DNA from 2 places in the Methylocystis sp. ATCC 49242 genome. Region 1 is predicted to be linked to the other one. Evidence: riboswitches for the same ligand, from Rfam matches in the RefSeq annotation. Region 1 holds a riboswitch; the other holds the start of a gene.
What was found. Region 1 has a riboswitch for cobalamin ahead of MET49242_RS04400 (TonB-dependent receptor). Riboswitches for the same ligand answer to the same signal wherever they lie in the genome.
Positions count from the first base shown of each region.

Region 2: it holds a riboswitch for cobalamin, as region 1 does, so the genes downstream of both, MET49242_RS01495 (TonB-dependent siderophore receptor) here and MET49242_RS04400 (TonB-dependent receptor) in region 1, are expected to answer to the same signal.

Region 1 is NZ_KE124774.1:511,614-518,947, reverse strand. It holds gene MET49242_RS23130 (MORN repeat-containing protein) at 1-610, opposite strand, end outside; gene MET49242_RS04400 (TonB-dependent receptor) at 1,010-3,334, opposite strand; cobalamin riboswitch at 3,545-3,748, opposite strand; gene MET49242_RS04395 (DUF1289 domain-containing protein) at 3,806-4,000, opposite strand; gene MET49242_RS04390 (polymer-forming cytoskeletal protein) at 4,202-4,597, shown strand; gene MET49242_RS04385 (HU family DNA-binding protein) at 4,630-5,019, shown strand; gene MET49242_RS04375 (hypothetical protein) at 5,738-5,992, shown strand; gene MET49242_RS04370 (cyclase family protein) at 6,100-6,906, opposite strand; gene MET49242_RS04365 (winged helix DNA-binding protein) at 7,186-7,334, shown strand, end outside.
Region 2 is NZ_KE124773.1:61,422-68,755, reverse strand. It holds gene MET49242_RS01500 (hypothetical protein) at 73-660, opposite strand; gene MET49242_RS01495 (TonB-dependent siderophore receptor) at 752-2,983, opposite strand; cobalamin riboswitch at 3,449-3,648, opposite strand; gene MET49242_RS01490 (carbon-nitrogen hydrolase family protein) at 3,874-4,650, opposite strand; gene MET49242_RS01480 (group II intron maturase-specific domain-containing protein) at 4,964-5,473, opposite strand; gene MET49242_RS01475 (histidine decarboxylase, pyruvoyl type) at 5,615-6,679, shown strand; gene MET49242_RS01470 (IS110 family transposase) at 6,786-7,334, shown strand, end outside.

The DNA.
Region 1 (7,334 bases):
CGTCGAGACTTTGCTGTGACGACGCCTCAGCGTCACTCGTTGCAGCTTCATTCTCCGGCGTCTTAAGCGTCCGGATTCTTGCGATCGCGAACAGGGCCGCGCCGATCGTCACGGCAAAGGCGATTAAGGCCGCTGTAATGGGCGTCGAAGAATCTTCTTCAGGAGTCGTGAATTGCCCTTCGCGCCATTCGCCGCTTTGCGCGCGGCCGTCCGGGTAAAGCAGAACGCCACGGCCGTGCAATGCGCCGTCACGCCAATGACCGTTATACTTCCGTCCGTCGGGATAGGTGAATGCGCCCTCGCCGTCAGGTCTGCCGTTGCGAAATGCGCCGACGTATTCTCCCCAATATTGATAGGTAAGGATGCCCTGTCCGTTTGGCGCGCCGTCATGATATTCGCCAACATATTTTCCACCGTCGGGATATGTGTGTGTTCCCTGACAGCCATTCCAGCTTGCGACCGGCGTCGCTGGACACGCGGGCAAAAGGACTTTTGAAACAGCGGTTGCCGGCGACACGAACACGCCAAGAACAAACATGGCGTTCATCAATGAGATCAGCGGCTTCGGCCTGCCAGGTTTCGCATCATTTTTTTTGCCGCAAACCATCATCTTCAATTCTCCCTTCGCCGTCGATCCTGGATCGTCTCTGCGGCAGCATGTAGACCATGGCAGGAGTTCTTTCGCCGATACGCTTATAAATCAAGAACCATGCCCCATTTCAGCGAATTGGCTCATGCTTCATATTTTGTCGTTCAGTTGCGCGAAAGTCCGCGCGCGCTTTTCCGCAGCGCTGTTTTATTCGTTTCAAAGCGATGCGCTTCTGTGAACCCGCATATGTCTTGCGTCGCGCCTGGCCTGCACTGATGTCGGCCGAGGCTCGGGGGGCAGGAAAAGGGTCCCGCCCTGCCCCCTTTTCGTCCGGCCCAGCGGCGCCTGCGGTTCGAACATCTGTCGCGCCCGCGCCTTCGAAGACAACTTCGGCAAGGCGTGGCGATTCGGGCGTTGGCGTCAAAACGCCGGCAAGGGCCCCCCCAGCGTCACGCGCACCGCCGGCGGCTCGGCCGGCTTGAAGTGGCGATCCATGACGCCGACTGCGCATACGGCGTCAGGCGCGATGCGATTGACGCAGAGGCCATAGAGCGGGTCGCTCGGCAGCAGCGAGCCGTAACCGTATGTTATCTGGTCCGACCGCGAGTTGAAGATATTGAAGGCGTCGACCTGCAGACGCCAGCCGTCCGCCCAGCGGTAGCCGAGTCGCACGTTCAGCGTCCCGATGGCGGGGGATTTCAGATAGCCGTCCTCGGTCAGCGGCCGCATGCCGACATAACGATATTTCAGCGCTCCGAACCACCCCGTCGCCGCGCCCAGCTCCAGAGCGCCCGTCGCAACGATCGATGGCGCGTTGATAAGGTAATTGCCGGGAGCGTTGCCGAGAAAGGTTCCGTAGGGAAGCGTCTCCGCCGTGATGAGATCGAGCCAGGCCAGGGTCTGAGGCTGGTCGACGCCGCGATAGCGCGCATTCACCAGCGCGACGTCGCCGTCGAAGGTTATCCAGGAGTTCGGCCTATAGTGATTGGTGATCTCGAGGCCATAGCGCCGGCTCGGCCGACCGAAGGTGGTCGTGCCGGCGTCGCCCACGAACTGGTCTTCCGATTCGAGATTGAGCCAGAACAGGCTGAGACTCGAATCGAGCCCCTCGATGAATTTCGTGCGCGCGCCGATCTCTGCGCCTCGAGATTTGACGAGCAATGGGATAGCCGCAACAGGCGCGAAGCCATCGGCGTCGGAGAGTTCGGATGTGGCGAATCTCTGCACCGCGCCGCGCGCGTCCGTCGAGTGCATGCCCTCGCCATAGTTCAGGAAAAGCTCCGTCTTGTAGAAGGGGCCGAGAATGATCGACGCCTTGGGACTCATGATCGCCGCGTCTTTCGAGCCGCTGTTGAACGGTCCCGTCCACAGAAAGGCGGGATATCCTGTGCTGGCGAGGAATTTCGGCGCGTCCCACAGCGTCTGGATCGAGTTCACGTCGGCGGTAAAGAAATCGAAGCGCGCGCCGGCGACCGTGCGCAGCCACGGCAGCCACTTTACGGTCGTGTCGGTCCATAAGCCGACGCTCCCCTCGCCCGCATAATCGTTACGGATCGCGTCATATGATTGCCGGCGCAGGCCTTCCTGCAGGCCGAGGCGGATGTCGTCGTAACGACCCTGCAGACCCAGGCGCGTCACTACCGGCAGGCCGAAGGAATCCCATTTGATATCGTGCCGAGCGTTGACGCCGATCATGGTTCGGCGATCGAACTGCCGGAACTGGTCGCCAAGATCAGGATGCGCCAGGAAGTAGGTGAAATTGTTGTACAACTCGAGCGTCGAGCGCACCACATAGGCTTCGATGCGCGAAGCGTGGGCGCCTTCGGTCCGGCTCCAGCGGCCGGAGAGGCTGAAGCGGGTCGTGTCGCCGCCGTCGGTCGGGTCCATCGTTCCCCAAAGCGACTTCAGACCCGAATCTACGACGCGGGCGGGGATCTGGTCCGTCGAAAACCATTTGTTGGCGTAGGCCATGGCGGTAAGCGACATGCCGTCCGACTGCGCGCCGCGCGTCCACCGCAAGACACTGTTGATGCGTCGCAAATTGTCGCCGCGTTCCCAGGGGCCGTTGTAATATTGCGCCTCCGCCGCGCCGAGCACGGTCCCCTCGTGGACATCGCGCCAGGATTTGACGCCAAGCGCGCGGCCATAGGCGAAACTTCCGCCGGTAAGCTGGAAATAGTCGCGATCTACCTTGTCGAGATATTGCAGATAGACCGAGCCGGCGGAAGAGAAATCACCGTCCTCCGCGTCGTAAGGCCCCTTTCGGACGAGCATGCCCTGCAGCAATTCGGGAATGATGAAATTGGCGTCCGCGTAGCCTTGCGCATGGCCATGGGTGCGCATGTTCAAGGGCATGCCGTCGAGATAGAGCGCGAGATCCGTGCCATGGTCGAGATTGAATCCGCGAAGGAAATATTGATTCGCCTTGCCGTCGCCGCTGTGCTGACTGACGACGAGGCCGGGAACGATTTCGAGCGCGTCGGCCGGACGCGCGATGGGAACGGCGTTGATTTCCGCTCCTGTAAAATATTTCTCGCTCGCGGCCGTTATGGGCGGCCTTGGAACGCTCTCCGTCGAACGCGCGGCAACCGGCGCCGGCGTCCGCGTCGGGGAAACGGTCGCGACGGGATGGGGCGCCGGCGCGTGTGCTGCCGGCGACGGGACCCGGCGCGTCGTATGGCCGCCCACCTCGATGGTTGGCAGCGCCTGTTGAGCGAGCGCCGCGCCGGCATAAGAGGCAAACACCAGCGCCGCAGCGCTGCGGACAGTGGGACGAGAAAGGTAAGCGACAGACGATAATGGAGGAATATGCGCAGAAATGCGCAAACGACAGCCGGACATGGTGGCGCTCGCAACAGACGTGGACCGTCACTGCGAGAGGTCGCTCCCCATCCTCCGCCGTTGCGGCGGACAACAGGTTTCGGCCGCATCGGTGCACCCCGCCCGACGCTTTCGCGCGTGACCACGAATGATGGCAGGTCTCCTGGCTCGTGGGTCGTCGCCTCGAGACCGCCTTCCCGGAACGCCATGTCCCAGTGGCTTTTTTGGTCTACGGCTCACCACTTACAGTTGCGGGGGCAGCCGCGGCATTGCGCACTCGAGCGCGCTCACCGCGTTCCCTTTTGATCCCTTTCGGGAACCATCGCCACGAGTAAACATTTGACAGGGCTGGCGAGTCAAGTCGATTGAAAACAAGAATAGAGTCGCCCCGATCCGTCAGCCGAGGCTTTTCTTGTCGCCCTGCTTCCCGTCGATGGTTTTCAGCCGCATCCTGGCGCGCTGCGCCGCCTTGCTTTTATCCGCGTCCGACATACGCATCCAGTTCGCGATCTCGTCGAGATCGCGACCGCAGCCTGTGCAAACGCCCTTGTCATTCAGCTTGCAAACCTTCACGCATGGGCTATCGACCATTTGATTTCCCGTTCCACTCGCCTAACCGTAAAGACGGGCCGGAGGATTCGGCCGGCGTCCCCAATATTATCAATGGGCCGCCTAGTAAACGTTTGCTTAGAATCAGTTGCGTCTATAGAAGCTAGGCTGAAGCGCGGAAAACGCTGTTACGCCCACGATCATTTACGGCCATGCTCTGCGGCCTGAAGGAGTCAACCGACGATGGAGTTCAAACCCGATACGAAAAACGCGGTTTTTGTCGGTGAAGGGGTGCATATCAACGGCGAAATCAATGCAAGCGGCATTGTGATGATTCAGGGCACGTTGACGGGGGAGGTCAATTGCGGCCTGTTGCTTGTCGGCGAAACCGGTGTTGTCGACGGCGTCGTCTCGGCGACTGAAGCGGATATTTCCGGAAGCATCCGCAGCGAAATCACCATCAAGCAGTTGCTGACCGTCCGCGAGACCGGCCGTGTCGAAGGTAATTGGAATTACGGCGAGATTGAAATCGAAAAAGGCGGCCTGCTCAAAGGTAGGGCTGAGTCGACAGGCTTCCGCAGTGAGCGTCCCGCTGTATCTCACGAGCAGCCGACCAGGCTGCCCCGTCCGAAAAAATAGCCAGTCAGCTATTCAACCTGAGGAGACTCATCGTGGCTAAGGCAAAAGTCAGCAAACCCGCCCCGGCGAAAAAGAAGAGCAAACCCGAACCGGCCACTGTTCGTCCGTTCAAGGAAACCCTGACCAAATCGGCGCTTATCAATCTGATCGCCGAGCAGAACGAACTTCCGCGCAAGACGGCCGTCGGCGTCTACGCGACGCTCGAAAGCGTGTTTCTCGGCTCCGTGCACCCCAGGGGCGTGGGCGAATTCACCCTGCCCGGCCTGTTGAAGGTCACCCTCCGCAAAGTGCCTGCGCGCAAGGCGGGAACGCTCGTCCGCAACCCCGCCACCGGCGAGATGGTGAAGGGCGCCGCGAAGCCGGCCAGCGTGCGCGTGAAAATCCGCGCTCTGTCGAAATTGAAGAACGCGGCTACGCCCTGATCCGGCTTGCCGCCAGTCGAAAACTGCCGGGAACGGCGGCGAAAGCTCTCGTGACGCCGCCGTTCATCCAATCCGGGAAATGAGAGGGGCCTGAGCCGTGCGTCCGCCCTCTCCTCCTCGCGGTTTGGCGCGTTGAAGCCACAGTCGTAACGTATTCTTCGAGTCCCGTGTCTTTGACGCTTCGCTCGTTGGGTTCGACCAAAATTTTGAAAACCTGTCCGAGGCAGAGCGTCGATAGCGGCGGCAAGGCGATATTGATCGCGGCCGGCCTCAGCGACCGCAAGGCGTTCGGATCGCGAGATGGGGAAACGCCATTCTCCGCAGGTCGGCGGCGTGTGCTGCAGGCCCACCTGTTCGGCCTTCGTCAAAGGCGCAAAGGCTTGAAAATTGAGCCAATCGTTTGAGTTGATCAATGACGACGCGCGGATGATCGACTGTGGTTCATGATCTGTGAATTGAGTATAATTTTTTTGTCTGAATGGACTTGCGTCAACGACTCGGCGGCGATCTCTGTCGTATTTTTTCCGGCGATGGCCCGATCAATCGATGACGAGTTACATCTTCTGGGGCGTCGCCGAACGACTGGCCTGACCTGCGCTTACCGAGCTCCGGCGGCGCGAGCATTCGAGCGCAGACGCCGTTAAACGCCGACGCCATGATGAATGCTTGCCAGGCTCGCGGCGGCGCCGATAAACTTCTCAAAAGGAGGCAAACGTCGATGAAGCAAATTCCACAAAAAGGCGCGGTGCTGGCCATTGCTGCGGTTTCGCTTGCGTTGTCGGGCGCGGTTGCGCCGGTCAAGGCGACGCCCGGCAAAGTTCATTGCCTCGGCGCCAACAGTTGCAAGGGCAAGACCGACTGCCATACGCCCAAGAACGCCTGCAAGGGCATGAATGCGTGCAAGGGTCAGGGCTGGGTGTTCACGGAATCGGAAAAGGCCTGCGAGGACGCCGGCGGCAAGGTCCTCGACTGATCGTCCGGCGCCTTCACATGATCGAGGCCAACGTCCGTGAGGGCGCTGGCCTTTTTCGCAATCGGGAAACTCAAAGCCCGCCAGCGCATCGAGCCCGCCGCCTCGCGTCAACGCGGAACGAAGGCGATCACGCGCGTCGGCGCGCCCGAGCCGTGCGCGATCTTCATGGGAGCAGCTACAATGACGGCGCCCGTCGCGGGAAGCTGATCGAGATTGGTCAAATTCTCCAATCCGGCGACATTGGCGGCGCCGACGATCCGATGCACCAGAAACTCGCGTGACGGTCCGTTGTCCACGCTGGCCGTGTCCACGCCGATGACGCGGACGCGCCTTTCGTTTACGAGAAAAGTCGCGGCCTCGGGTCCAAAGGACGGAAAATGAAGGTTGGACGCGTCGCCTGGCGTGTCGTCGCCCATATAGGCTTTCCGATCCGGCCAGCGCGAACTCCAGCCCGTGCGAAGCAGGAAAATCGCCTGGTCGGGAATACGACCATGGGCCTTCTCCCAGTCGGCGATGTCGGCCGGCGTGAGCGTATAGTCGGAATTGTTTGCGGCCTTCCCGGAAACGTCGATCACGACGGCGGGCCCGACGAGGCGCTCGACCGGAATATCCGAATTCGCCCATCGCCCCTCGGCAAAATGCATCGGCGCGTCGAGATGCGTGCCGCCATGCTCGGGCGAGCAGAAAGTGTTCGAGTAATAGAAGAACCCGCCTTTCGTCAGCCCCTTGTGCTGCTGCTTCAGTTCGAAGCCCGATTTCTCCGTCGGCCAGTAGATCGTGTCCGCATCATAGGCGTGACTGAGATCCACGATTTTCGTGGCGGCGAGGTCGATCGTCTGAGCTTGAGCTGAGCAAATGAGTCCCGATGAAAGGGCTCCCAGAGCAATCGCTCCCGCAAACAGGATTCGCGACATTCCACCATCTCCATTGAAACGAAAACCCGCGCATCAATCGCCGGCGCCGGCAATCGGGTCCGGCCCGCGAAAAGAGCTTCCCTGAACTTTGCCGACGTTGCAACGAACGGGGGCGCTCGATGAACATCTTTCTGAAACCCGACGATTCAGGATTGATTCATGTAAACTCGGACAACTCTTGATTCACGATCTTGTTTAAGCCGCAATTCAGACGCGGTCGCTAAATTCCTCTCCATCGACAAGCGAGAAAAATAACCAAGAAACTCAGGGATCAAGATGATGCTTCGCGCCGAAACCAAAACCGCCGACCGCGCCGCTTCAATCATGCCGGCCTACACGAACACGGTCCTGCTGCTGGAGCGCCTGCATCGCCGCCTGCTGGAAGTGATCAAGGACGCGCTGGATCGCGCCAAGGTCGAGGACGTCAA
Region 2 (7,334 bases), on a different contig from region 1:
ATTTAGTCTGACGAGAAGGAAGAAGCCCAGCGGTCGCTGCTCGGAGCTGCCGCCGGGAAATGTGTGCGACAATCAGGCATGCGCGAAGCGGCGACCTGAACGGTCGATCGGGTCGGGGTCGGCAAGGCCAAACCATCGCGCCCGAAGCTTGTCCCACAGCGCGAGACGCGACCAATCGGGCTCCTTCAGGAACTTGTCGGTCTCCGGATGCAGGAACGGGTTGGGCAGGAGCACGGTCAGCTGCTGCTCGTTCGCGCCGTTGAAGAGCTGCACTCCCCATGACATCGGCACACAGGAGCGCCCGATTCGACGATAAATCTCCGCACGCGCCGTGCGCCGATGACGCGCCAAGTCCGGGGACGTCGGCCGGCTGCGCGGGCCTTTGTTCTCGCCGATGCAGATGTGGAAATGCGGAACGCCAAAAGCCACCGTCAGATAGCCGTCGAGCACGCCGATGCGCGTCGGCGGGCGATCGGTCTTCATCTCCCAAGCGGCGCCCTGAATGAGGATGCCGAAGGTGATCTCCCGCCAATGGTTCTCGAAGAGATCGCGGAGAAGCTCCTCGAGGCTCGCCGGGTCTGTGGGCAGCGAGAACACGTCGAGCGGCGTTCCATCGGGCTCGACCATTCGTGTCGGCGCATATTCGGCAACCTCTGACATGGCGTTCACTTTCTCTTCGTCGACGGAGCAGAACCTCTATCTCCGAGGAGGCGCATCGCGCGCTCCTCGAGGATGCATGACGGCGCGCCGCTCAGAACGACACCTTGATCGACCCGCGGAACATCCGCGGGGCGCCGATTACGTTAAAATTGTACCCTGGCGTGTTCCAGCCCACCTGGACTGGATTGGTGAAGGGCACCGCGAAGCCGCCAGGATGGGCGGCGTCGAAGGCTTGAGGACCCAAGCCGCCGGTGACGAAATAGGTCTTGTCGAAAAGATTGCTCACATTGAGCTGTGCGACGACCTTGAATCGGTCGAGGTTGAACTCATAGGCTCCGAAGAGGCCAACGAGTCCATAGCTCGGCGTGGATTTCCCATAAATATAGGATCCATCATTGGCGGTATGAAAGAAAGGAAGATAGCCGGTGTAATCGTAGCGCGTCCCCACGCGCAGACCCTTCATCTGGCCGTCCCTGAATTCATAGGCCGAAGACAGGGAGCCGACATTACGCGGAACGAAGGGGATCGGCTGTCCCACAACCGGGACCCCGAGGTAAGTTGGATTTGACTTGGTGGTGATTGCGTCGGTGTTTGCGTAGGCGAGATTGATGCTCCAGCCGGGCAGAAGCTCGCCTTGGATGTCGAGTTCCGGGCCCTGCGAACGCCCTTGGCCTATGAGTAACACGTGGTTGAAATCATTGGGGATCCCGATCGGAATATTGGTCTTGACCAAATGGTAGTAGGCCGCCGTGGCCTGAAACCTGTTATCGAACAGGGCAAGCTTGATTCCGCCTTCCTCCTGCTCGCCGGCGCTTGGGGGCGTCGGGTCGTTCGAGCCGTAGACTAGCTTGCCGTCGTAGTTCGGGCTGTAGGACTCGGTGTAATTTCCGTAGAAGCTGATCCATTCGAGCGGCCGCCACAACACCCCCACGCGCGGCGTGACCCTCTGGCTGACAAACCTCGATGTGTTGCCGAGCGTGTTGAAGTTACATGGAATCGCAATTCCCGAAAACCAATTGGACGAAAAAGGCCCGCAGAAATGCGTGTTGTCAGAGGCGCCGGTTCTGCTGTCGATATATTGCCAACGGGCGCCGCCGAGCACGTGAAAGCCGAAGGGCAGTTTGATCTGGTCCTGCAGATAAACGCCGTAATTGTCGGCGGCTTGCTGGGTGGCGTTGTAGGGAACAAGCCCGCCGATGGGGGTCGGGAAATACGGCGCGCCGAACAGGCCAACCGCCCCGTAGTTCTGCGGGAGCATATTCAGGCCCCTGAAGTTATACCGGTAGTAGTCCGCCCCCGACAACAGCGTATGGTTGAGATATTCCCCGGTGTTGAAATGACCGACGAGATTGATTGTCGTCGCATATTCCGCCTGTCTATTGTCAGACGGAAAAGAACTATAGTTCAGGATGACACTGTTTGGTTGGGATACCGGGGTAAAGGCGCCGTTGAATCCGCACAGCGAGAAGCCGCCAAAAGAGTAGGCGCCGGGAGTCACGCAATCGGTGATAGAGGTGGTCCCGCCGTTGTTCTGCCAATTGCTATGCAACAGTTGCATGAACAAGGTTTGCTGTATCGACCAGTCCTTGTCGAAGTCGTGATGCCACGTCAGCTCGCTGAAGTTCTGCTGCTGAGTGTAAGGCGAGTTGGGCCCCCAGTTGAAACTGCGCCCGAGCCATAGAGGGGAGAACATCCCGTAATAGGGCACATAAAACCAGTCCTGATTCAGATTGTTCTGCTGAAACTGAGTGGACGCTCTGATCCAGGTGCTGTCGTCGATGTTCCATCTGACGACCGGGTTGATCATGATATTTTTGTTGTAGTCGAAGGCGCGGAACGACCCGTCGTTCTCATAGGACATGATGAAGCGGTAGAGCACGTCCTTGTTGGCGGTCACCGGCCCCGTGGCGTCGACGACCGTGCGATAGGAGGCGTAGCTGCCGATTTGCTGCTGCACGGAGGCGGCCGGCTTCGCAAGCGGCTGCTTCGTGTTGATGTTGACGATGCCGCCGGGCTCCACCGCACCGTAGAGGATGGCGGCGGGGCCTTTCAGCACCTCGACGCTCTCCACATTGGCCATTTCGGCGCTGCTGGAGCCGGCGAAATTGAGGCCGAAGCTGTCGACCCGGAAACCGTCGCGGAAATAGTTCTGCGTTGCGAAGCCGCGCAGGATGATCTGTCGGAAGGAATTTCCCAGCGCCGCGTCGCCGCCGCCCGAGACGGCGACGCCGCTGACGTTCTTCAACGCCTGGTCGAGCGTAATGGCCTGTTGGTCCTCGAGCATCCGCCGCGTGACCATCTTCGTGGCGACCGGCGTGTTCATCACCGGCGTGTTGACCTTGGTCCCAAGCGACTCGATCGGCGCGGCGTAGGACGTGGGATTATTGCAAACCCCGTCCGCGCAGATTTGCCCATTGTCGCCAGGGCCGATTTCTGTGCCGTTACCGTCCGCTTCCGCCTGTTGACCGGCAACAGGCCGTTCCGTTCCGGGCGCCTCGGAGGCGCGGCCGAAGCTCGGCTTCGGCGTGCCGATTTCGATGACCGGGAGCGTTTCTTGGGCGAGAGCTGGCGACGAGACGGCTGCAGAAAGAACGTAGGACAGGAGCGGCGAATTGCGCCGCACGGCGCCGCGAACGCCGTCTTTGGCAGCTGTCGGGAGAAGGGATTTCATGAGCCGAGACTCGCAGCAACGTGGGCCGTCACTGCGAAAGGTCTATCCCTGTCGCTTTGCGTTTTGACGCTCAGCGACAGTTTTGACCGCTTCGGTGCACCCCGCCCGACGCTTTCGCGCGTGACCACGATTGATGGCAGGTCTCCTGGCTCACGGGTCGCCGCCTTAAGCCGCCTTCCCAGGGAGGTTTCCCCAGTGGCTTTTTGGCTCTAAGGCTCGCCGCTTACAGTTGCGGGGGCAGCCTCGGCATAGCGCTATGCAGCGCGCACCGAGTTCCCTTTTGATCCCCGAAGGGAACCATCTGGCCTATAAAGGCCGAAGCCAGCCGGTTTAGTCAAGCCGTTTTGTGGAGGGTGCCTCGAGCAGTCCTGAAGCGTTGCATTTTCGCATCAGCGCGACGGGGCGGGCAGATGGATAGTGCGACTTTGTCAGTAAGGAAGAAACCTGCCCAATTTGCGTGACAGTGGTGCGATGCACTTGCCGCGGGCTTTTGCGCCGCCGTTTGAAGTAAGCACGTTTTTGCTATCTGATTCCGCTGAGCGTTATGGAAGCGGAGTTATTTGGGAATACCGAGCAAGCTGATTTCCCTCGAAGCTCCAATCGACCAAAAAGATAGCGTTTCGAGGCGCCGTGAAACTTACGACTCGTCTCCCGCGATTAGCCACGACGCTTTGTGCGATCGTGAAGTCCATCTGGCGTTCTTGGCCGGTGCGGTTGCAAACGAAAATGGGCAGCGATGTCGCCTGACTGACTGCCTCCCATTCTCCATCCGGACCATGAAGCCCAGGTCCCCAGGCGGCGGACGAAACCAGTGCACGCGCCTCCTGATCTGCAAGGGAGGCCGCGATGACTGGCGTGAACGCGTCGGCGCATATAAGCATGCCGACAAGGCCAAATCCGTCGATTTTAACAGGGGAAATGGTTTCACCTGGTGTGGACCAGGACTCCGCACCCACACGCAATGCGTTGATCTTCCTGTGACGCCCGGCGATCCGACCTCTCCGGTCGATGGCAATCATACTGTTATACAGCTTTTCCCCGTCGCGCTCCGGAACAGACAGGAATACGGTGAGGCGACGTCGCAGCGCCAACGCGGCTATGCCTTGAACCCACAAGTCTGGCTGGCTCTCAATCCAGTCAGTGCCTATGTGCTCGGCAAACTCATATCCAGTTGTCACGAGTTCTGGCGTAATGACCCACTCTGCGCCCGCATCGGCCGCAGCCGCCAACGCGGTTTCGACAAGTTGCTGATTTTGCTCCAAAGCGCCCGGAGTCGGGGCCAAGTGCAAGAGAGCAATCCGCGTTAGGGAAGTCGCCATTGGATAAGTCGGGTTTCCCGATTTTTCAGCCGAGGCACGCGTTAGAATACGCCGCCAAGGGCGGGGCCGGGTTGATGGCCTTGGCGTCCAACCTAGCCCAAGCTGGCACGTTGTGCCAAATTGCAAGAATGCGCCAGATTGCGCGCGTTGTGGCAGCCTATTTGGTTCTTCTTCACTTCCCGTTGCGCCCCTGATCGATTGGGGGTTAAGTCACAGCTTGACCGCAGAGAGAGAAAATCGATTTTGGTCCCTCTGGCAGAGGCGTACGAAATTTAAACCTGGAGCAAATGGGCAGCCAACGGTTCGGCAGGTCTCAACGCTGATCACTTGCGCGCGTTTGGTCGATGTAGCGAACAAGGGGATAGAGTGCCGAACGCGTATATCGCCCATGGTAGGCGAGCCAACCTTGTGCGGCCGGGTTCAGCTCGCGAGCGCTATCGTCCAGCATCTCCTGTGTTCTCTTGAGCAGCTGGAAATCGTGGATCGTCGACCGCATCGGGCTCAGCGAAGGCTTGTTCACCGCAGGTCGTGTCGACAGCGAGCATGTCGCCATGATTTCGCTGGCGCATCGACCGCTTTGCGGGTCGTCGAGCCGAAAACGCCAGCGAATGGTCTCGCGAGCCGCGGCGCGATTTGGCGCATCGAGATAATCGATAACGGCTGTTTGGATCGAACGCGCGCGTGACGGATTGGGCGCCGCTTTGAGATGGAAACATTCATTGACCGCCGGCGCGCCGAGCAGAAAGGCGACGTCATATTCGGCCGCAGCGGGCGACTTGACGTGCGCCGAGTAGACGCCCACCATGTAGTCAATCAACTCCATCACTCCTGACAAACTCGCGCGCCTCATCGGCGTCAATCATTGTCCTGCGTTGATCGAACAGATGAGGAATAGAAGTCCTATCCACATGCTTCGCGAAGAGCAATAAGCTTTCGCGAACTCCGAATCGGTGGAGCATTCCGAATGAGATGCAACAGCACGCATTTAGCGAGGTGGTGCGCTGGCATTTTGCAGCGCTGGAAAATTCAAACGAAACCGGCCCTCAGAACGATTTTCTCAATTTTTTATGCGATGACAATCTTTTGCGAGCTTGCGGAAGCCCGAAATGATAGCAAAGGTACAAAGACCTTCCGTGAAACATCGTCGTCGGCTCTGTCTCTGAGTAAAATTGTTAAAGGTGCAGTAGGGCCCTTTTCTATTCATTGCGACGGATACGGTAATCCGGGCGCCAGTGGCCTAGGCTATGTCTCTGTTGTCACACTCCACGCGGGACAAGCGTCAAGAGAATTAGTCATACCAGGTCAAAAGGGGGAAGGCTTGGATGGAACAGTCGCTTTTGACCGCGCCGAAGCGTCCGGCGCGTATATAGGGCAAATCAACCTAATAGTCGCCTCCTCTTTTAGCGGAACTAATGGTGCGATTTGGGGCTTCGACATTGCAAAGGCAGCCGACATTGCCAAGGGCGGGCCAGGCAAGCTATTTGAGGTGACGGTATCGGATAACAGCATAATTCCCGTTTATTCTCTCGATCCGCTGTTGGACGCAGGCTCCCGTCTCTTTGGGACACGGGACCGCCCGAGATTTCCATTGCTTCCTGGGGCTCATGTCGTCGCTGCCCATAAGGAAATCACCGCCCTCGGGCCGACAAATGTTTGGTGTGGCCTCGCTATCGCCATCGCCGAGGATCGTAAAATCAATGCAAACGTGATCATAGAACTGTGCGGTGAATTTAAAGCTAACACCATCGACGAAACAGAGGAACAGTACTTTCATCTGGTGCGCGAGAATCTAGCTAAAAGCGTGATACGCGTTGGAAAGAATCAAAGCGTCAGATACAGCAAAATTTTCGTCGGGGTCACGAATGAATCCGTTCTCGAGGGCTCTGTTGGTTATGCGATGGCCACCGTTCCCTATGTCGTGTTGGCAAAGGGGGCTGTTCCCTCCGGCGGGCCCGAAAAGCTGCTGGAAATAAACATATCTGATTGGGAGAAAACCCTACAAAGTGGTAAACACGCAAGGCGCAACTAGACCCTATGATTGCTGGGCCTGAGGGTGGCCCGTCATCCGATATGCAACGGTACGAGGGTTGGGCCGGCTGGCCGGCACAGAGCCTCATGCATAGGAGACGGGCCGAATGGAACATACCCGATTTGTTGGCTTGGATATTCACAAAGAACGGCTCTCGATTGCGGTGGCGGAGAGCGGCCGCACTGGGGCAGTGGAATACCTTGGCGAGATTGCCAATGATCCCCACGCAATTAGCAAGTTGTGCAGCCGTCTCGGTCTTCCCGGCAAGCCGCTGATTTTTTGTTATGAGGCTGGACCGTGCGGTTATGGTGTTCATCGCCAACTCACCAGCCTCGGTCATCGCTGCGACGTGGTGGCGCCGTCGCTGATTCCAGTGAAGTCTGGCGATCGGGTGAAGGCAGATCGTCGCGACGCCACCATGCTCGCCCGACTTCATCGAGCCGGAGAGTTGACGCCCGTCTGGGTGCCTGACACCGATCACGAAGCCATGCGCGACTTGATCCGTCTGCGCAGTGTCGTCCGGCATATCGTGACGCGTGCGCGTCAGCATCTTCAAGGTTTTCTGCTGCGTCACGGTCGCAAGCACGGGCGTGGGACGGCATGGCGCATGGCTTACCGGCGATGGCTATCGACGTTGGCCTTCGAACATCCCGCC